DNA from 2 places in the Paracoccus sp. N5 genome. Region 1 is predicted to be linked to the other one. Evidence: riboswitches for the same ligand, from Rfam matches in the RefSeq annotation. Region 1 holds a riboswitch; the other holds the start of a gene.
What was found. Region 1 has a riboswitch for cobalamin ahead of PARN5_RS0120265 (ABC transporter substrate-binding protein). Riboswitches for the same ligand answer to the same signal wherever they lie in the genome.

Region 2: it holds a riboswitch for cobalamin, as region 1 does, so the genes downstream of both, PARN5_RS0120770 (TonB-dependent receptor) here and PARN5_RS0120265 (ABC transporter substrate-binding protein) in region 1, are expected to answer to the same signal.

What each region holds. Positions count from the first base shown of each region.
Region 1 is NZ_AQUO01000003.1:188,825-193,894, reverse strand. It holds gene PARN5_RS0120275 (ABC transporter ATP-binding protein) at 1-54, opposite strand, end outside; gene PARN5_RS0120270 (iron ABC transporter permease) at 51-1,094, opposite strand; gene PARN5_RS0120265 (ABC transporter substrate-binding protein) at 1,091-2,098, opposite strand; cobalamin riboswitch at 2,195-2,392, opposite strand; gene PARN5_RS0120260 (RNA polymerase sigma factor) at 2,497-3,174, opposite strand; gene PARN5_RS0120255 (plastocyanin/azurin family copper-binding protein) at 3,171-3,704, opposite strand; gene PARN5_RS0120250 (hypothetical protein) at 3,701-4,111, opposite strand; gene PARN5_RS0120245 (sulfotransferase) at 4,284-5,070, opposite strand, start outside.
Region 2 is NZ_AQUO01000003.1:300,430-305,499, reverse strand. It holds gene PARN5_RS0120775 (ABC transporter substrate-binding protein) at 1-248, opposite strand, end outside; gene PARN5_RS0120770 (TonB-dependent receptor) at 242-2,146, opposite strand; cobalamin riboswitch at 2,282-2,478, opposite strand; gene PARN5_RS0120765 (CbtA family protein) at 2,607-3,410, opposite strand; gene PARN5_RS0120760 (CbtB-domain containing protein) at 3,423-3,632, opposite strand; cobalamin riboswitch at 3,688-3,757, opposite strand; gene PARN5_RS0120755 (histidine phosphatase family protein) at 3,849-4,379, shown strand; gene PARN5_RS0120750 (MFS transporter) at 4,492-5,070, shown strand, end outside.

The sequences.
Region 1 (5,070 bases):
GTCGCGGCCCGCGATCCGGCGGCGGGCGCGGCTGACCTCCAGCACCGGCGTCATCGCTGCCGTCCCCGGACCATGACCACGGCAAAGGCGGGCGCGCCGACCAGCGCGGTGATGACGCCGATGGGCAGCACCTGGCCGGGCAGGACGATGCGGGACGCCACGTCGGACAGCACCAGGAACACCGCGCCCGCCAGCGCCGTCGCCGGGACCAGCCGGGCATGGCGGCTGCCGACGAGGAAGCGCATGGCATGCGGCACGACCAGCCCGACAAAGCCGATGGCCCCGGCGATCGAGACCATGACCGCCGTGATCAGCGCCGCCGTGCCGATCAGCACCGCCTGCGTGACCCGCAGGTCGATGCCAAGCGCGGCGGCGCTCTCGGCGCCGAAGGCGAAGGCGTCGAGCGCGCGGGCGTGCCACAGCGTCACCGCCAGCCCCAGCGCTGCCACGGGCAGCGCCAGCCAGGTGTCCGGCCAGCGCACGCCGGAAAGATTGCCCAGCAGCCAGAACATGATGCCGCGGGCCTGCTCGGCGCTGGCCGATTGCGCGATGATCAGCGCGGTCAGCGCGTTGAACATCTGCGAGCCGGCGATGCCCGCCAGGATGATGACCCCTGCGCCGCGCAACCCGGTGCCGCCGCCTGCCATGCGCGCCAGCGCGGCCACCAGCGCGAAGGCGGTCAGCGCGCCCGCGAAGGCCCCGGCCGACATGCCGACCAGCCCGGCGCCGAGCCCCGCGACCGCGATCAGCACCGCCCCGGTCGAGGCCCCGGCCGAAATGCCCAGCAGATAGGGCTCGGCCAGCGGGTTGCGCAGCAAGGCCTGCAGGATCAGCCCCGAGAGCGCGAGGCTGGCGCCGCCGCAGGCCGCGACCACGGCGCGCGACAGCCGGTAATGCCAGATCACGCTGGCGTCGATCGGGTCGGGCGCCGCCGAGGAAAGCCCCGCCTTGGCCGCCAGCACCTCGATGACGGTGGCAAGCGGGATCCGCGTCTCGCCTACCACCGTGCCGAAGATCAGCGCCGCGACCAGCGCCGCTGGCGCCAGCCACAACCAGTCCCGCGCGCGTCCGGCGGTCGCGGCGCGCACCTTCATTTCAGGTCGAACCCGGCCAGCGCATCGGCCAGCGTCTCCAGCGCGTAGATCGTGCGCACCGAAGGGTCCATGGCATTGGCCGGCAGGGTGACGATGCGGTCATGCCGGACGGCCTGCATCTGGCGCGTCACCGGGTCCGAGGTCAGGAAGGCGCGCTTGACCGCGATGTCGTCGGCCGGAAAGCGGCGGCGGTCCATCTCGGCCGCGACGATGAAGCTCGGGTCGGCCTTGGCGATGGTTTCCCAGCCGACGGTCGGCCATTCCTCTTGCGAGCGCACGACGTTCTTCACGCCAAGCTTCGACAGCATCCAGCCCGGCGCGGCGTTGACGCCGGCGACATAGGGGTCGATCTCGATATCGGCCGAGGAATACCAGAACACGCCCGAGACATTCTCGGGCAGGCCCAGGCGCCCGGCCTTCTCGACCGCCGCCGCCTCGCGCGCCTTGAGCTCGGCGACCACCTCGGCGCCGCGCGCCGAGACGTCGAAGATCGTCGCGAGTTCGGTGATGCCCTGATAGAGCAGCGCGGTGTCGAACATCACCATGCGCGCGCCGTCCATGCTCTGGCTGTTGTCCTTGCCGACGCATTCGGTGGGCATGATCCAGCTCGGGATCTGCGCGTCGTCGAACATCTCGCGGGTGCCGACCGCGCCCTGCGGGCCGATCATCCATTCATAGGCGGTGACGACCAGCTCCGGCCGCTTGGCCAGCACGCTCTCGAAGCTCGGGGCGTTGTCGGCGAGGCGCTCGACCTTGGCATCGGCTTCCTCGAACTCCGGCAGCACCGGGTTGATCCACAGCGCCGTGCCCGCGACCTTGTCGGCCAGGCCCAGCATATACAGGATCTCGGTCGTGCTTTGCCCGACGCTGACCACGCTCTCGGGCGCCTTGTCGAAGGTCACCGGGTGGCCGCAACTGGTCAGGGTCAGCGGGTATTCGGTGCCGGCCAGCGCCATCGGCGCCAGGCCAAAGGTGACGGCAATCGCCGTGGTGTATCTCAGCATGATGGTCCCTTCCGCTGCATCATGGGCAGGCGCAGGGCATGGACAGGCATGCAGGGCAGGCGGTGCCGGCAGCAAACCCCGTCCGGGCCCACCGCCCGGGTTGGTCATTGCGCCGGCAGGTCTCCTGACTGACGGGTCACGGCAGGGACGCGGCCTTCCCATGGCACGGGGCCACAGTGGCTGTTTCGCATCCTGCTCGCCGCCTACAGTTGCGGGGGCAGTTCCGGTTCGGGGCCTTGACCCCGACGGATTCCCTTTCAATTCCTTGCGGAAACCGACGGCTTCGCCATAGCGCCCTGCACCCGCGCTGGCAAGGCCGGGAATCCGGGCCGGCGGCGGCGCGCGCTTCATGGACGGCGGCGAGGGCCGTTCGCGCTTTGCCTTGGCGCCTTCCCCGGTCAGCGCGCCCTCAGACCCGCGATCACCCGATCCGCCATGCGGGCGCAACGGGCGCCGTCGAAGGGAAAGACCGTATCGAAACCGCCGCGCAGCCGCGTCTCCAATGCCTGGCGCAGCCGGCGACGGGCGCGAAACAGCCGCGTGCGCACGGTGATCGGGTTCAGGCCCAGGTCGCGGGCGATGCTCGGGATCGGCTGGCCCTCGACCTCGTGCAGCAGGAAGGGCAGCCGCAGTTCGGGCGGCAGGCGGCTCAGCGCCTCTTCGAGCAGGCCGCGGATCTGGTGGCGGGCGGCGCCGGCCTCGGCGGTTTCGGCGCCGGGGAATGTCAGCACATCGGCCGGGGGGCTGGTCTCATCGCTCACGCTGTGATCCTTGTCGGGGCGCCGGCGGCGGGCCTGCATCCGGGCGGCATTGATGGTGATCCGGCTGATCCAGGTGGAAAAGCGCGCCTCGCCGCGAAAGCCGTCAAGGTGGGTGAAGGCGGCAAGATAGGCCTCTTGCACCGCCTCCTCGGCCTCGGCGTCCGAGGGCAGGATGCCGCGGGCGATGCGAAACAGGCGCGGGTTCATCCGCCGCACCAGCTCGCGGATCGCCGCCTCGTCGCGGGCGCGGGCGGCGGCGACCAGCTGCCAGTCGGGGTCGTCCTGCGCTTTGGCAAGGGGGCGGGCGCGGATCATGTCGCGCCCTCCGCCTCGGTCCGGCCGGTGGCGAGGATCGCGTCGAGGCTCGGGAAGGCTGCCAGAACCTCGGGCATCAGATCCTCGCTGTCCGCCGCCACGCCCTCCCAGCCGGGGCTGCCGGGCCGGCCCACCACGATCCGCCCGACCATCGCGGCCATTTCATGCGGCTGGCAATAATAGTCATAGACGCCGGGTAGGGTCAGCGTGACCTCGAACGCCTGATCCGGCAACAGCAAACCGCTGTCCCAGGGCTGGGCGCCGGCCGGAATGCGGCGGCGGCGGTCGAACAGGGCCGGGTGATAGGCGGTGGTCGTATGGCTGTTGCCGGGATCGCGGTTCACGAAGCGCAGGACCGTGCCCGGCGCCACCGCCAGCCCCTGGGGCGAGAACCAGACCCTTTCGCCGCGCGGGGTGCCGCGCATGGCGATCTCCTCGGACCCCGCGGCCTTGCCGGCGTGGCCGGCCAGCGGGCCAAGGGCGGCGAGACCGCCGCCGAGGACCAGCAGATGGCGGCGGCCGAGCCTCATTGCGCCAGCCTGTCGCGCGCGCCGGCGTCGTGATACAGCACGACATGGGCATGGGGTTTCTCGACGCCCGGATGGCCGGCGTTGTAATAGATGTCGACGCTGGTCACCGTATCCTCGCCCAGCGGCAGATCGTTGAAGCCGCTGCCGTTTTTCAGGTCGTCCAGCGGCACCATATAGACCGTCGCCGAAAGCTTGCCGTCGTGGTCATAGGCCAGGAACGGCCCGGCGGGCAGGCTGGCCGGATCGACGTAAAGCGTGCCGAGGCCGGGGATGAAGTCGGGCAGCGCGACCAGCTTGCTGACCTGGGCAAAGGGCGCCGCCGGCGGCGCGGTGGTCGAGGCCGTGTCAGCCCAGGCCATGCCTGCGGTGGCAAAGGCGGCGAAGACGAGCGGGACGATGATACGCATGTCGTTTCCTTTCCGATCCGAGCCCGTCACCAGGGCTCATGCCGGATTGGATGCGGGTTTCCGGGAAATGTTCCCGCGGTGGTGAAGAATTTCCGCTTCGGGATCTGCCGCGGCGCCGCCTGCGCAAGACGGTCGCTCGGCCTTGTCCATGCCTTCGAGAGCCGTGCCGGGATCAGCGAGCCGGCAATGCCGCCAGGGCGGCGGCAAGAGCCGCCTCGCCGGGTGCGCAGGCGCGTTCGATCTCGTCCCGCTCGGCGCGCGAAAGGGCGTCGAGGCGCGACGGGCGCCGCTGCGGCATGGCGGCGGTTCGCTCCAGCCAGTCGGGCGCGATGTCGATGCCCAGGTGCCGGCCCAGCCGTTCGATGTTGTCGCGCGGATCGCGGAACAGGTCCTCGTGGCGCAGGACCAGCGGCCGGGCGTCGCCCAGGCCCTGCAGGCCGCGGATCGTCAGGGCGGACCAGAAGGCGCCGGCATCCGCCAGGCTGGGGCGGCGCGCGACGATGCGCCGGATCGCCCAGCCTCCGCCAAGCGCGGCGACCAGGCTCCAGGCCGCGCCGCGTCCGAAATGCCGCCGCGGGTGCAGCAGGTCCAGGCCCAGCGGCCCCAGCCTGCGCCAGCACCAGATCGCCAGCCGCGCGGCGGGATAGTCGCGCATCGACAGGGCCGTGTCCGGCCCGCCCCGCAGCAGCAGCACCAGCGCCGCATCGGGAAACATCGCGCGCAGCGTGGCCGAGGCCACCAGCGAGCCGCCGGAGCGTTCGACCCAGATCTCGCGGGTGCCGAGCCGGTCCGCCATGGCCTGGAAAAGCGCCCGGTAATGCGCGGCCAGCGGGGCCGGGGGCCGCGCGCGCATCGCTTCGGCCAGCGCGTCGAACAGGGCATCGGGCGCGTCGGTCAGATGCGGCAGCGTCACGGCCAGAAGCGGCGGGCAATGCCACGGGTCATGCGCCGGCGCGGCG
Region 2 (5,070 bases), 110 kb from region 1:
GGCTTCAGCAGGAAGATCTCTTCGGCCAGGCCGTTGTTGGCCGGCAGCGCCGCTGCCGCTTCGGCCATGCCCGAGGACAGCGGGTCGCGCGCCAGATAGGAAACCGAGACCAGCTGTCCCGGCCCCGCCAGCAGCATGGCAAGCTGGTCGGTGCAAAGGTTGATCGAGACGACCCGGCGCGGCGCTTCCGCCGCGACGGGCAGGGCAAGGCAGGCAAGGAGGCCGGCCAGAAGCCAGCGCGCTACCATCGCGCCTGCAATCCGGCATAGGCGGTGCGGCCCTGGCCGTAATAGCCCCATGCCTCGGAATGGTCCTTGTCGAACAGGTTCTCGACCCGGCCGTGCAGACGGATGTTTTCGGTCAGGTCATAATGCGCGGCAAGGTTGACGGTGGCGAATTCCGGCAGTTCGGTGGTGGCCGGCGTGTCGGGCCAGGCGGTGTTATACCATTCCTCGTCGTAATTGCCCGCGACATAGCGCAGCTCCGCCGACAGGCCGCCGCGGCCGGCCGCGAAATCCGCCTGTCCGCGCAGGTTGACCTGATGCCGGGGCACACGCGCGATGCGGCTGCCGTCCTGCTGGCGCGCGTCGGTATAGGTATAGTCGGCGCTGATGCGGATGGCATCCGTCACCTGCATGGCCGTCGTCACCTCGAAGCCCTTGCGGGTGCTGGTGCCGTCAAGGTTCACCGAGCTTTCGCCCGAGCCGGTGATCAGGTCCTCGACATCGCTGTGAAAGACGGTCGCGCCCAATGTGCCCGCGCCGCCGGCATAGGACAGATCGATGCCCAGTTCATAGCCGAGGCTGCGTTCGGGGCGCAGGTCCGGGTTGCCCTCGTAAGAGCCGGGGATATAGCCGAATTGCTGGAACATATCGGGGTTGACCACGGCCCGGCCCGCCGCCGCGCGCAGGCGGATGTCCCGCCCCGGCACCTGCCAGCCCGCCGACAGGTTCCACGAGGTCGCATCCTTGAACCCGTCGTTCAGGTCGCGGCGAATGCCGGCCTGCAGGTCGATGTCCGGGTCGAGATTGCCCAGATATTCCAGCGCCAGCGCGGTCGTGTCGCGTTCATAGATCCCGCCGGGCGCAAAGGAGCTGCGATAGGTCTCGCGCTCGGTCGCGGCGCTGAAGTTCAGGCGATGGCGGGTGCTGGCCAGGTCGGCGCCGTCGATGGCCCAGCTGCCCAGATACTGCACGCCGCGGCGGCGCGCGGCGTCGTCATAGTCATAGGCGCCGTCGTTCAGGAACAGGGTGTCCTGGTTGGTGCCCGAGACGGTCAGCCGGTGGGACAGCCGTCCGTCCAGCGCCTGCGCCTCGATCCAGAGCGAACCGAAGACCTCGTTGCGCTCGGCGGTCAGCGGCGCGTCGATCAGGTAGTCGTCGGGGGTGGGCACCGGGACGAAGCTGCCAAGGTCATAGCCATATTCCTGCCAGCTGCGGCGCAGGGCGAAACCCGCGCTGACGCTCTCGGTCAGGTCATAGCGGCCGCGCAGCCCGATCGTGTCGCGGTCGTTGAAGTCGCGGTCGCCGCTGGAACGAGAGGCATCCTCGCCCTCGACATGGCGCGAGTCCAGCGACAGCACCAACTCGCTGCGCCCGTCCGAATAGCTGACATGGCCGTTGGCCGCGCGGGTGCCCAGCCCGCCGATCTCGACCCCGCCGCCATAGCGGAACCCCATCTCGCGCGCGCGCCGCGTCGTGATCGAGATGACGCCCGCCGCCGCGTTCGAGCCGTAGATCGCCGATTGCGGGCCGCGCAGCACCTCGATCCGGTCGATGTCGGCGGCGGTCATGCCCGAGAAGGTATAGTCGCCGGAGGCCGGAGAGTTCGCCTTGACCCCGTCGATCAGCACCAGGACGTGGCCGGGCTCGCTGCCGCGGATGCGCAGCTTGGTCAGCGTCTCGCCGGTCGAGGTGACGGCCACGCCCGGCACGCTGCGCAGCGCGTCCTGCACGGTGGCGATGCCGCGCGCCTCGATCTCCTCGGCGGTCAGCACGGTCGAGGCGCGGCCATAGGCATCGCTGGCGATGGGGCTGAGCCCGGCCGACAGGATCACGGGATCCAGGATGACGGCGTCTTGCGCCGCCGCGACGGCCGGCACCAGCGCCGCCGCCAGAGTCATGATGGAAGCTCGGGTCCGAGACATGCCTTGACCTTTCCGGGCACGGGCCGCAGCCCGCGGGTTGCAGAACTGCCCTGCGCAACGGGCCGGTCGGCCCGCCCGCCGGGGGGTGAGCGTCACCTCTGCGGAACGGCCGCTTTCCCGGTGCGCCCCGCGCCGGAAATGGGTGAACGCCTCGGCAGGTCTCCTGACTCGCGGATCGTCGCTTCGGCCGGCCTTCCCGGGACGCGCCCAGTGGCATTATCGACCGTCGCTCGCCGCCTACAGTTGCGGGGGCAGTGCCGGATTGGCCCGGGGGCTTGCCGGCTTCCCTTTTCATCCGGCAAGGGGCCGGAACCGAAGCAGCCACCTGTTCGCGCGACGAGGCCCCGGCTGTCAAGGGGTCTGGCCCGGCCCGCATGGGGCGGCGGGCCATGGTTTCATGCCGAAGCCGAACGAAAAAGGCGCCGGACCCGCCGGCGCCCTGTCATTTTGCCGCAGGGGATCAGGCCAGCCGCTGCCGCAAGCCGGGGTCACGGGCCAGCGACCCTTGCACGAGCTGGCCGAAGATCAGCCCGATCCCGGCCCAGAGCACCGCCACGATCACCAGCGACACGCTGCGGAACTGCCAGAGCAGGTCGCCCGGAAAGCCGGCCGGCACCTCATTGATGGCGGGCAGGACGAGGCCGGCGACGACCACCAGGACCAGATAGGCCAGCCCGCCCAGGATGCCGGCGCGCCAGCGGTCGCGGCCGCTGCGCGCCACTGCCACCGCGATCACCATGGCGATGAGCGACAGCGCCATCATGGCAAAGAACATCTGCGTGCGCAGGCCGATGGTCTCGCCATGGCCCACGGCGGGCGGGTTGGCCGGGTATTTCAGGAAGGGCACCAGCACGACCGAGACATAGCCCAGCACCGCCATCACCCCCGCCGTCGCCCGCGCGCCCAGATGCGAGAACCGGCCCTGCACGAAGGCGAAGACCAGGGCGAAAAGCCCGCCCAAGCCGGCGCCGAACACCGCCATGCCGGTCAGCAGGCCGATGCCGGCCTGGGTGGCGCGGCTGATGCCCTCGCCCTCGCCATGGGAATGGGAATGGCCGGCGGGTTCGGGCTCGGCCGTGGCAGCAGCGGTCGGCGCGTTGTGGCCGTGGTCATGAGCGTGTTCAGGGGCGGCGGGCGCGCCCGCCTCTTCCAGCGCGATGGCGGCGGCGACCGGAGGTTCGCCCCAGACCTTGCCGACGCCAAAGGCCAGCACACCCGCGATCAGCCCGGCAATCATGCCGAGCACCAGATAACGTCCTGTCATGGGTGCTGCTCCTCAGTGGCAGGGAAAGCCGAGAAGGTGGCGCGCATCGTGCACGAATTCATGCACGCCGGTGCCGTCGAGAAGCGCGACCGCGCCCTGTTCGGTGCTGACGAAATACAGCGCCAGCAGCATGACCAGCCCGGCGAAGATCGCCCAGGGCGCCCATTCGCCCAAGGGAATCGGGCGGCTGCGGAAATCGTCTGTGGCTTCGGTATAGGCCATCGCAATGCTCCTTCGGATACGCGTCCGGTTGGGATGTTGACATGCCCGGACTCGGGGTCTGACTTCCGCCCCCTGATGGGCGCGGTTACAGTGGCGCGACCGTGCCGGAATTCCACCGGCTTCCCGCGACTGGGCAATGCCGGGCAAGCTGCGCTGCAGAGCGGCAAATGTCAAAGCAAACTTGCGCCCGTCCGGCGCCGCGGCCAATCTGGCGCCATGGCAAGCCGCATCCTGCTGATCTGTTCGCTGGCCCCGGCGCGGCCGGTGTTTCCGGGTGACGATCCCGCGCCGCCCACCGCGCTGCCCGTCCCGCATCCTGCGCCGGGTCCGGCCCGCACCTCGCCCCTGCGCCGCGCGGTGCAGACGGCCGAGGCCATGGGCCTGGCCGCGCGACCCGACCCGGCGCTGGCCGAGATGGACTATGGCGCCTGGGCCGGGCAGTCCCCCGAGCAGGTGCTGGCCCAGGACCCCCAGGGCTTCGCCCGCTGGCAGGACGACCCCCATGCGGCGCCGCATGGCGGCGAGAGCTTCGCCGCCGTGGTCGAGCGCATGGCCCGCTGGTTGCAGGACCGGGCGCAGGGGGGCGACAACCTGCTGGCAGTGACCCATCCGGCCCCGATCCAGGCGGCGCTGGTGCATGTGCTGGGCGCGCCGCTGGGCGCCACCCGCGCCATCGGCGTCCGGCCGCTGTCGCGTATGCAGCTGACCCATGACGGCCGGCGCTGGTCGCTGCTGCTCTTGCCCTGAAGCCGGCCGGCGCGGGGTGCCCTTTCGCCTTGCGGCTTCCTGCGCTATGGGGGCGCGTCGGGCCCGTTCCGCCGGCCGCGACGCCTCCCTTGACTATCTGCGGACAAGAACCATGACACATATCCATTCGGGTGCTGCCGCGAGCCGGCAGAAACCCTTGAACTCGCCCGCCCAGGTGCTGACGGCCAGCCTGATCGGCACCACCATCGAATTCTTCGACTTCTACGTCTACGCGACCGCGGCGGTGCTGATCTTCCCGACGCTGTTCTTCCCGTCCTCGGACCCGATGACGGCGCTGCTGGCGTCATTCGCCACCTTCTCGATCGCCTTCTTTGCGCGGCCCTTCGGCGCTGTGGTCTTCGGCCATTTCGGCGACCGCATCGGCCGCAAGGTCACGCTGGTCGCGGCGCTGCTGACCATGGGCATCTCCACCGTCATCATCGGGCTGCTGCCCAGCTATGCGCAGATCGGGGTCTGGGCGCCGCTGCTCCTGGCGCTGTGCCGCTTTGGCCAGGGCTTCGGCCTGGGCGGCGAATGGGGCGGCGCGGTGCTGCTCGCGACCGAGAACGCGCCCCCCGGCAAGCGCAGCTGGTATGGCATGTTCCCGCAGCTGGGCGCGCCGCTGGGACTGTTCCTGTCCTCGGGCTTCTTCTGGGTCATGCTGCATTTCATCAGCCAGGAGGATCTTCTG